DNA from 3 places in the Pseudomonas asgharzadehiana genome. Region 2 is predicted to be linked to each of the others. Evidence: predicted binding sites of a transcription regulator. Region 2 holds the regulator's gene; each other region holds the start of a gene.

What was found. The regulator sigma-54, encoded in region 2, starts transcription at its own class of promoters, with help from an activator protein. The targets are predictions, from matches to a motif close to ANTGGCATNNANNTTGCTNT.
Region 1: a site for sigma-54 is predicted at 1,164-1,183, ahead of glnK (P-II family nitrogen regulator). Genes of this name have one in related genera too.
Region 3: a site for sigma-54 is predicted at 1,537-1,556, ahead of KSS96_RS21565 (circularly permuted type 2 ATP-grasp protein). Genes of this name have one in related genera too.

Annotation. Positions count from the first base shown of each region.
Region 1 covers NZ_CP077079.1:6,096,198-6,099,470, reverse strand. The annotation lists gene KSS96_RS27855 (YifB family Mg chelatase-like AAA ATPase) at 1-556, opposite strand, end outside; gene KSS96_RS27850 (accessory factor UbiK family protein) at 709-969, opposite strand; gene glnK (P-II family nitrogen regulator) at 1,392-1,730, shown strand; gene KSS96_RS27840 (ammonium transporter) at 1,765-3,102, shown strand.
Region 2 covers NZ_CP077079.1:1,158,211-1,161,483, forward strand. The annotation lists gene rapZ (RNase adapter RapZ) at 1-547, opposite strand, end outside; gene ptsN (PTS IIA-like nitrogen regulatory protein PtsN) at 550-1,014, opposite strand; gene hpf (ribosome hibernation-promoting factor, HPF/YfiA family) at 1,025-1,330, opposite strand; gene KSS96_RS05220 (RNA polymerase factor sigma-54) at 1,406-2,899, opposite strand; gene lptB (LPS export ABC transporter ATP-binding protein) at 3,098-3,273, opposite strand, start outside.
Region 3 covers NZ_CP077079.1:4,781,218-4,784,490, reverse strand. The annotation lists gene KSS96_RS21580 (START domain-containing protein) at 1-297, shown strand, start outside; gene KSS96_RS21575 (hypothetical protein) at 401-637, shown strand; gene KSS96_RS21570 (ribonuclease E inhibitor RraB) at 847-1,188, shown strand; gene KSS96_RS21565 (circularly permuted type 2 ATP-grasp protein) at 1,589-2,998, shown strand; gene KSS96_RS21560 (alpha-E domain-containing protein) at 3,003-3,273, shown strand, end outside.

The sequences.
Region 1 (3,273 bases), 1.2 Mb from region 2:
TGTTCAGGTACAGCAAGCCATCGGATTTGTAGGGCTCAATCGGCACCTGCCCATTCAAGTGCGCTACCACCTGCAGGAGGTGATCCACCGCTATCACCTTCAACCCGCAAGCCAGGCAGGCCTCCTCGGCATTCGCCCGCGGCACTATCACGGTGCGCCCGGCCTTGCGCGCCGCCAATGCGGCTGGCAACACACCTTTGACCGCGCGCACTTCACCGGACAGCGCCAATTCGCCCAGGCATTCGACCTCATCGAGCATCAACGCCGGTACCTGCACGCTGGCCGCCAGAATCCCCAAGGCGATGGCCAAATCAAAGCGCCCGCCGTCCTTGGGCAGGTCGGCGGGCGCGAGGTTGAGGGTGATGCGGCGCGAGGGATATTGCAGGGCACTGTTGAGGATGGCGCTGCGCACGCGGTCCTTGCTTTCCTTGACGGCGGTTTCGGGCAGGCCCACCAGGGTCAGGGAAGGCAAGCCATTGGCCATGTGCACTTCTACGGTGACGGCGGGGGCTTCGACGCCGACCTGGGCGCGGCTGTGGACAATGGCGAGGGACATGCTCGTTCCTTGAAATGGGGGGCCGCTTCCTGCGGTTTTTCAAGGGTAGACGAGGTGGGGAAGAGCGAAGCGCGGAGGTTTTACAGAACGTATCCAGAGAAAAAGGTGACGCGCGTGTGGAGGGAGCCAGCCCCCTTCCACACGGGCTGCGTTTATTCAGCGGGTGGTGTTAACCGCGCTTCCAACTCCGCGACTTTCGCTTCCAGGCTCTCCAGCCGCGCACGCGTGCGGGCCAGCACCACCATTTGGCTATCAAACTCTTCTCGGCTTACCAGGTCGAGCTTGCTGAAGCCACTTTGCAGCAAGGCCTTGAACTGGCTTTCGATTTCATTGCGGGGCAGCGGGGTTTCGCCGCTGAACAGGCGAGAGGCATGGCCGCTCAGGGCGTCGAGGAGGTCTTTGGGCGCGAGCATGGGAAATATTCCGGAAAACTGTTGGCGGGCAGTGTATCACGCAGCGTCTATAGTCTTTTTCACGGCCTGCGGCGCACGCTTTTCGCGCATCGCGCCGGACGGCGGCGCACTGTTTTCGTGCGCATTGCGGCCGCCAGACAGCCCTGCGGGTGGGCTTAAGTGGGCAATGGACTGATTTCAGTGGTTTTTACGGAGCTGGCAAGGTTTCTGCTTAGACGATCATGACCCATGCACTGATGCAGTCGCTGTGACGAATGCAGTGCGCCGACGGATCAGGGGTACAGGTTTCGTCACCAGTGGTTAGCTGGCGTCGCAATGGCAACTGCCCTTGCGACGATGCGTTACAAAGCCAGGCACTGCGCTTAGACTTGAGACGGGTTTGTTTTCCTGGGGCAAGTCCACCAATTCGGGAGAGAGTTTTCATGAAGCTAGTCACTGCCATCATCAAGCCGTTCAAGTTGGACGATGTACGCGAGTCACTGTCCGAGATCGGCGTGCAGGGCATTACCGTTACTGAGGTCAAGGGCTTCGGTCGGCAGAAGGGTCACACCGAGCTGTATCGCGGCGCGGAATACGTAGTCGATTTCCTGCCGAAGGTGAAGATCGATGTCGCTATTGACGACAAGGATCTTGACCGGGTTATCGAGGCGATAACCAAGGCCGCCAACACCGGCAAGATCGGTGACGGCAAGATCTTCGTGGTCAATCTGGAACAGGCGATTCGCATCCGTACCGGCGAAACCGATACCGACGCAATCTAAGCCGCCAAACCCCAACGCCCCAGGAGAAAACAATATGACTCTGCGTAAATTCGCAGGGCTCGGAGCCCTGTTGTCCATCGTAATGCCAAGCCTGGCCATGGCGGCAGACGAAGTGGCTGCTCCAGTCCTCAACTCCGGCGACACCGCCTGGATGCTGACCGCCACCGCACTGGTGCTGTTCATGACCATCCCGGGCCTGGCGCTGTTTTACGGCGGCATGGTCCGCTCCAAGAATATTCTGTCGGTGATGATGCAGTGCTTCGCCATCACTGGCCTGATCAGCATCCTGTGGGTCATCTACGGTTACAGCATCGCGTTCGATACCACCGGTATGGAGCAGGGCGTAGTCAACTTCAATTCCTTCTTCGGCGGCATGGGCAAGGCGTTCCTGGCGGGTGTCACTCCGGCCAGCATCACCGGGCCTGCGGCGCTGTTCCCGGAAGCGGTGTTCATCACTTTCCAGATGACCTTCGCCATCATCACCCCGGCGCTGATCGTCGGTGCGTTCGCTGAGCGTATGAAGTTTTCCGCAATGCTGATTTTCATGGGCATCTGGTTCACGCTGGTCTATGCGCCGATCGCGCACATGGTCTGGAGCGGCAACGGTGGCCTGATGTGGGACTGGGGCGTGCTGGACTTCGCCGGCGGCACCGTGGTGCACATCAACGCCGGTGTGGCCGGCCTGGTAGCTTGCCTGGTACTCGGCAAGCGCAAGGGCTTCCCGACCACACCGATGGCCCCGCACAACCTCGGTTACACCCTGATCGGTGCGGCCATGCTGTGGATCGGCTGGTTCGGCTTCAACGCCGGCTCGGCTGTGGCGGCCAACGGCACTGCGGGCATGGCGATGCTGGTGACTCAGATTGCAACTGCCGCTGCGGCGCTGGGCTGGATGTTCGCCGAGTGGATCACTCACGGTAAGCCAAGCGCACTGGGCATCGCCTCGGGTGTGGTGGCTGGCCTGGTCGCGATCACGCCGGCCGCCGGCACCGTGGGCCCGATGGGCGCACTGATCATCGGCCTGGCGGCGGGTGTGGTGTGCTTCTTCTGTGCCACTACTCTCAAGCGCAAGCTGGGCTACGACGATTCCCTGGATGCCTTCGGCGTACACGGCATTGGCGGTATTCTCGGCGCGATCCTTACCGGTGTATTCGCAGCCCCTTCTCTGGGCGGTTTCGGCACCGTGACTGATATCGCGGCTCAAGTCTGGATCCAGTGCAAAGGCGTCGGTTTCACCGTGATCTACACGGCCATCGTCACCTACATCATCCTGAAGGTGCTGGACATGGTCATGGGCCTGCGTGTCAGCGAAGAGGAGGAGGCTGTTGGCCTCGACCTGGCGCAACACAACGAACGCGGCTACAACTTGTAAGTACGCGAAAAAAAGATGCCCGGCTTGCCGGGCATTTTTTTGTCTGGCGTTTGTCAGTCATAACAAGCTGTGCCGGTTTTACGTCGAGTTTGTGATAGGACGCACACGGCACTTTTTAGCGTGCGAATGTCTTACAGGCATGTAGGCGTATTCGGCACTTTGTTTTTTCCC
Region 2 (3,273 bases):
CGGCATCCACCGGCATCCCCCGCTTGAAACCAAATGACTCGACCAGAAACGCCGTACCGGGTTCGGGCTGGTTGAGCAGGCGCAACTTGATGGCGTCACGCAATTGATACAGGTTGAGGCTGGTGGTGTTGATCTTGAGGTCGGCCAGGTCAATGATCGGCCCCAGCAGCTTGGTTTCATCCTCGATGGCTTCGGCCAGGGAGCGGTGGGGGCTGCTGAGGGGGTGGCGTCGACGGGTTTCGGAGAAGCGCTTGAGCAGTGTCTCTTCGTCAGCGTCCAGGTACAGCACATCACAATGAATATGTTTGGCGCGCACTTCCTCAAGCAGTTCCGGGAAGCGCGAGAGATGGCTGGGCAAGTTGCGGGCATCAATCGAAACCGCCACCAGGGGTTGCGCCAACTCGGTGTGGATAAGCGCCCGTTCGGCCAGTTCCGGCAGCAGGCCGGCGGGCAGGTTGTCGATGCAATAGAAGCCGCTGTCCTCAAGAACATTGAGGGCGGTGCTTTTACCCGAGCCTGAGCGGCCGCTGACGATGATCAAACGCATGATTACTGCCCGTTTTGTTCATCCAGGACAACTTGATACAGCGCCGCGTTGCTGCTGGCACTGCGCAGTTTGTCGCGTACCTCCTTGCGGTCGAGCATGCTGGCGATCTGCCGGAGCAGTTCCAGGTGCGCATCGGTGGCGGCTTCCGGGACCAGCAGCACAAATAGCAGGTCAACCGGGGCGCCGTCGATGGCGTCAAAATCGATCGGAGCTTCCAGATGCAGCAGGGCGCTCACGGGGGTGTCACAGCCTTTGAGGCGGCAGTGAGGAATGGCGATGCCGTTGCCAAAACCGGTGGAACCGAGTTTTTCACGGGCAACCAGTGCCTCGAAGACAACTTGCATCTCCAGATCCGGCACTTCGCGGGCGATCAGGTTGGCAATTTGTTCAAGGGCTTTTTTCTTGCTGCCGCCCGGCACGTTCACGAGGGAACGGCCGGGGGTCAGGATGGTTTCAAGTCGGATCATGGGGGGAGAGTTAACGACCTGTACCTTGCATCAGGTGCAGATTCTTTTCCTTATGCTTTATGAGTTGGCGGTCCAGCTTGTCGTAGAGCGAGTCAATCGCCGCGTACATGTCCTCATGCTCAGCATTGGCGACGAGCTTGGCATTCGGTACGTGCAGGGTGGCCTCGATTTTCTGCTTGAGCTTATCGACCTCCATGATGACCTGCACGTTGGTGATCTTGTCAAAATGCCCCGCAAGCTTGTTCAGCTTGCTCTCGGTGTACTCACGCAGGGGCTTGGTGACTTCCAGCTGGTGTCCACTGATGTTGACTTGCATACAGCTTCTCCTTCGTTGCCAGTGCATAAAGCGGCAGGCAAAGACGCCTGCCACTGGAACGCTGTGGCCCGCCCGTCACATCAAACGCTTACGCTCGCTGGAAGGCGCGATCCCAAGGGACTCGCGGTACTTGGCGACGGTTCGACGGGCGACCTGAATGCCTTGTGCCTCCAGTAAACCAGCGATCTTGCTGTCACTCAACGGCTTTTTCTGATTTTCCGCGGCAACCAGTTTTTTGATGATCGCGCGGATCGCCGTGGACGAGCATTCGCCGCCTTCGGAGGTGCTGACATGGCTGGAGAAAAAGTATTTGAGCTCATATATACCCCGTGGGGTATGCATGAATTTTTGCGTCGTCACCCGTGAAATCGTTGATTCGTGCATGCCTACCGCCTCGGCGATGTCATGCAGCACCAGAGGCTTCATCGCCTCGTCGCCGTATTCCAGGAAGCCGCGCTGATGCTCGACGATCTGGGTGGCAACTTTCATCAGGGTTTCGTTACGGCTCTGCAGGCTCTTGATGAACCAGCGGGCTTCCTGCAACTGGTTGCGCATGAAGGTGTTGTCGGCGCTGGTGTCGGCGCGGCGCACAAAACCGGCATATTGCGGGTTGACCCGCAGGCGTGGCACCGACTCCTGGTTCAATTCCACCAGCCAGCGTTCGTTGTCCTTGCGCACAATCACGTCAGGGACCACATATTCGGCTTCGCTGGACTCGATCTGCGAGCCCGGGCGCGGGTTGAGGCTTTGCACCAGTTCGATAACCTGGCGCAGGTCATCTTCCTTGAGCTTCATGCGGCGCATCAACTGGCTGTAGTCGCGGCTGCCCAGCAGGTCGATGTAATCGGTGACCAGGCGCTGGGCTTCAGCCAGCCAAGGTGTCTTGGCGGGCAGCTGGCGCAGTTGCAGCAACAGGCATTCGCTCAGGGAGCGGGCGCCAATGCCCGCAGGCTCGAACTGCTGGATGCGGTGCAGGACGGCTTCGATTTCGTCCAGCTCAATGTCCAGTTCAGGGTCGAAGGCCTCCAGAATCTCCTCGAGCGTCTCGTCCAGATAACCCTGGTTGTTGATGCAATCGATCAGCGTGACGGCGATCAGGCGATCGGTGTCGGACATCGGTGCGAGGTTCAGTTGCCACAACAGATGGCTCTGCAGGCTTTCGCCGGCGGAGGTGCGGGTGGTGAAGTCCCACTCGTCATCATCGTTGCTGGGCAGGCTGCTCGCGCTGGTCTGGTAGACGTCTTCCCAGGCGGTATCCACCGGGAGTTCGTTGGGAATGCGTTCGTTCCAGTCGCCTTCCTCAAGGTTATCCACCGTTGGGGCGGTTTCCTGGTAGGAGGGTTCCTGCACGTCGGAATTGGTTTTTTGCTCGATGTTGTCGGCCAGCGGGTCTGCATTATCGAAGTCGTCGCCTTCTTCCTGGCGTTCGAGCATCGGATTGGACTCCAGGGCCTCCTGGATTTCCTGTTGCAGGTCCAGGGTCGACAATTGGAGCAGGCGGATGGCCTGTTGCAGCTGCGGTGTCATCGTCAGCTGCTGGCCCATTCTCAGGACTAGCGATGGTTTCATGGCAGGGGCTTAACACCTTATTCGCCGGCGCAATGCGCCATCCACGACAGGGCGCGTGAGCGCCAAACATAAGCAAATTATATGCCTGATATCGAGGGCTTTGCCTAGAGCGCGGTAACAATAAAAAAACCGTAGGTTTTTCTTTGGTACGCGCGCTTCGGACAAACGACCTGCCACCCCCTGTTCATACAGGTGGTTTTACAGGCGGAACTCGTGACCCAGGTACACTTCCTTGACCAGTTCGTTGGCCAGGATGGTCGCGGAATCGCCTTCGGCGATCAACTGGCCATCGTTGACGATATACGCGGTTTCGCAGATATCGAGGGTTTCACGCACGTTGTGGTCGGTGATCAATACGCCGATACCCTTGGCCT
Region 3 (3,273 bases), 2.5 Mb from region 2:
CCGGTGACCGATCGTGATTCCTATATTCATGTCACCACCATCAAAAACGCCGATGGCAGCGTAACCCGCAAGCTTGAGGGCGTGCCGACCTACAAGCCGGACGAAAAAGGTTATGTGCGTGTCGCCCAGGTCGAGGGTTTCTGGAAGCTGGTGCCCAAAGGCGACAACCAGACCGAAGTGACTTACCAGGTCCACACCGAGCCAGGCGGCAGCGTGCCGTCGTGGCTGGCGAACAAATTCGTGGTGGATGCCCCGTTCAACACGTTGAAAGCCTTGAAAGACCACGCTGAAAAATAAGCGCGGTTGATCCGGTGCCTCAGGCCTTGAGCGGAACGTTTAGCGCGCCCTCAAGGTCCAGATACCTGTGAGCCCATACGCGGGCTTTATCGAGGAGGCACCGATGCAAACGTGGCAAATTACCTTCGTTGATGATCACGGCGAGCAGTCCGTGGAGCAGTTCACCTGCGAACAAAAGCCCAGCCTCGAAGACGCTGCGCACATGATTCGCAACAAGCTGGTGCCCGTCGCCGCTGAACTCGACCTCAACGACCTCGAAGGTCGCCAATCCGAGCCGACGGTCAAGATTCTCAAAGACCAGAACAGTATCCAGATCCTCGACATTTCTCCCTCAGCCTGAATATTCCCTTTACGCCTATCAAGCCCCTCTGGTGGAGGTGATAGCTTCGCGCTACTCTGCAAGCGAGATCAGCGAATGAATCGCTAAGGTCTGGTCTTGTCAGCTACATGCTTGTTTTCCAGCGGTGATGTCATGGCCGTTCCCGCGCCGGTAGGTGCGGGCTTCGGGAAGCACGGAAAGTCTATCCATCGGTTTGAGGAGGACGTTTCATGAGCACAGCCTATCAAGAAGACATCAGTACCCACGTTCTGCGCCGCATGAAAGAAGGCGGCTTCGATTTTTCACGTTTCCACCCCATCGAGTTCTACGCCATTTTCCCGGATGAGGAACGGGCGCGCAGGGCGGCGGGTGAGTTTCGCGGCGAGTCGCTGAACGCCCAGGTCAGTGCGCGCGACGATGGCGCCTGGTACCTGGAGCTAAGCAAGGTCATGTTTGCAACCTACGACGGCATAGGAGACTTCGAGCAGGACTTTGAAGCAGTGGTGGAGCCCCTTGGCGGCATCATAGAAGGGTGGGGCGTCAAGCACCCGGTTCGCCCGTTACCCATGTAGTGGGTTGTCACGCGCAACGCCGTGTATCGGCTGACCTCAGGGTCGGCCGATTTTGTTTGTATGACCTGAAACGCCGCGCGACGCCTACCGTACTTTTTGAACCCTAAAAAAAAGCCACCCAACGAGGGTGGCCTAAAGGGAAGAGCGGAGCGCCAAAGGTTATTCAGCAGATGGCGCGATTATCCGCAGGCTTGGCCGGGCAGTGAAATCAACTCTGGCTATGCTGTTGATAGTCAAAGCCTGCATTGCGATGAAGCGCAGGACAACACGCCGGGCATTCTGTGCACCAGGAAGGTGCGACAAGGTGCCTGGATTAATTCAACACACTGATTTTTAAGTGTTTATGCCGATGGCACGGGCCTTGCGATGGTTCTTGCGTCCGAGTGACAAGGAGTACGGCATGATCCGCACTTATTACGATGAGATGTACGATGGGGCGGGGCAGGTGCGCCCGCACTACCGCGAATTCGCCCGCTGGTTGGCCGACACCCCGGCAGAACTCTTGGCCCAGCGTCGCCGCGAAGCCGATTTGCTGTTTCACCGCGCCGGGATCACCTTCACCCTGTACGGGGACGAGCAAGGCACCGAGCGCCTGATCCCCTTCGACACCATCCCGCGCAGTATTCCGGCCAGTGAATGGCGGGTGGTCGAGCGCGGTTGCATCCAGCGGGTCAAGGCGCTGAACATGTTTCTGGCCGACCTGTACCACGAGCAACGCATCATCAAGGCCGGCATCATTCCCGCCGAACAGGTGCTGGCCAACGAGCAATATCAATTGGCGATGCAGGGGCTGGATCTGCACCGTGATCTGTATTCCCACATCTCCGGGGTCGATCTCGTACGTGATGGCGATGGCACTTACTACGTGCTGGAGGACAACCTGCGTACACCCAGCGGTGTCAGCTACATGCTCGAAGACCGCAAGATGATGATGCGCCTGTTCCCCGAACTGTTCGCGGCCCAGCGCATCGCGCCCATCGACCATTACCCCAACCTGCTGCTCGATACCCTGAAAAGCTCCAGCCCCCTGGATAACCCCAGCGTGGTGGTACTGACGCCGGGGCGGTTCAACAGCGCCTTTTTTGAGCATGCGTTCCTCGCTCGGGAAATGGGTGTGGAACTGGTGGAAGGGGCTGACTTGTTCGTACGTGATGACCGCGTATTTATGCGCACCACCGACGGCCCCAAGGCGGTGGACGTGATCTACCGTCGCCTCGACGACGCGTTTCTCGACCCGCTGGCGTTCAATCCGCACTCCATGCTCGGCGTACCCGGCCTGCTCGCCGCCTATCGTTCAGGCAACGTGGTGCTGGCCAATGCCATCGGCACCGGGGTGGCGGATGACAAGTCGGTGTATCCCTTCGTCACCGAGATGATCCGTTTTTACCTGGATGAAGAACCGATCCTGAAGAACGTGCCGACCTTCCAGTGCCGCAAACCTGATGAACTGTCCCACGTGCTGGCCAACCTGCCGGACTTGGTGGTCAAGGAAACCCAAGGCTCCGGCGGCTACGGCATGCTGGTGGGGCCCGCGTCCACCGCGGCCGAGATCGAAGCCTTCCGTGCGCGTATCAAGGCCAAGCCCCACGCCTATATCGCTCAACCGACCCTATGCCTGTCCACCTGCCCGACCTTTGTCGAAAACGGTATCGCCCCACGGCACATCGACCTGCGCCCGTTTGTGTTGTCCGGCAAGGAAACCCGTGTAGTCCCCGGCGGCTTGACCCGTGTGGCGCTGCGCGAAGGTTCGCTGGTGGTCAACTCGTCCCAGGGCGGCGGCACCAAAGACACCTGGGTGGTGGAGGATTGATGCCATGTTGAGCAGAACTGCCTCGGATTTATATTGGATGTCGCGCTACCTTGAGCGCGCCGAAAACCTCGCGCGCATGCTCGATGTCAGTTATTCGTTGTCGCTGATGCCCCAGGACGGGCGCGGCGATGGCCTGCATGAACTGGCCATGCCGTTATTGATCACCGGCACCCTGGAGGATTACCGCGAGCGCCACGGTGAATTGCATGCCGAAAACCTGCTGCACTTCTTCGCTCTGGACGCGGCCAACCCGGCCAGTATCTACAGTTGTCTCG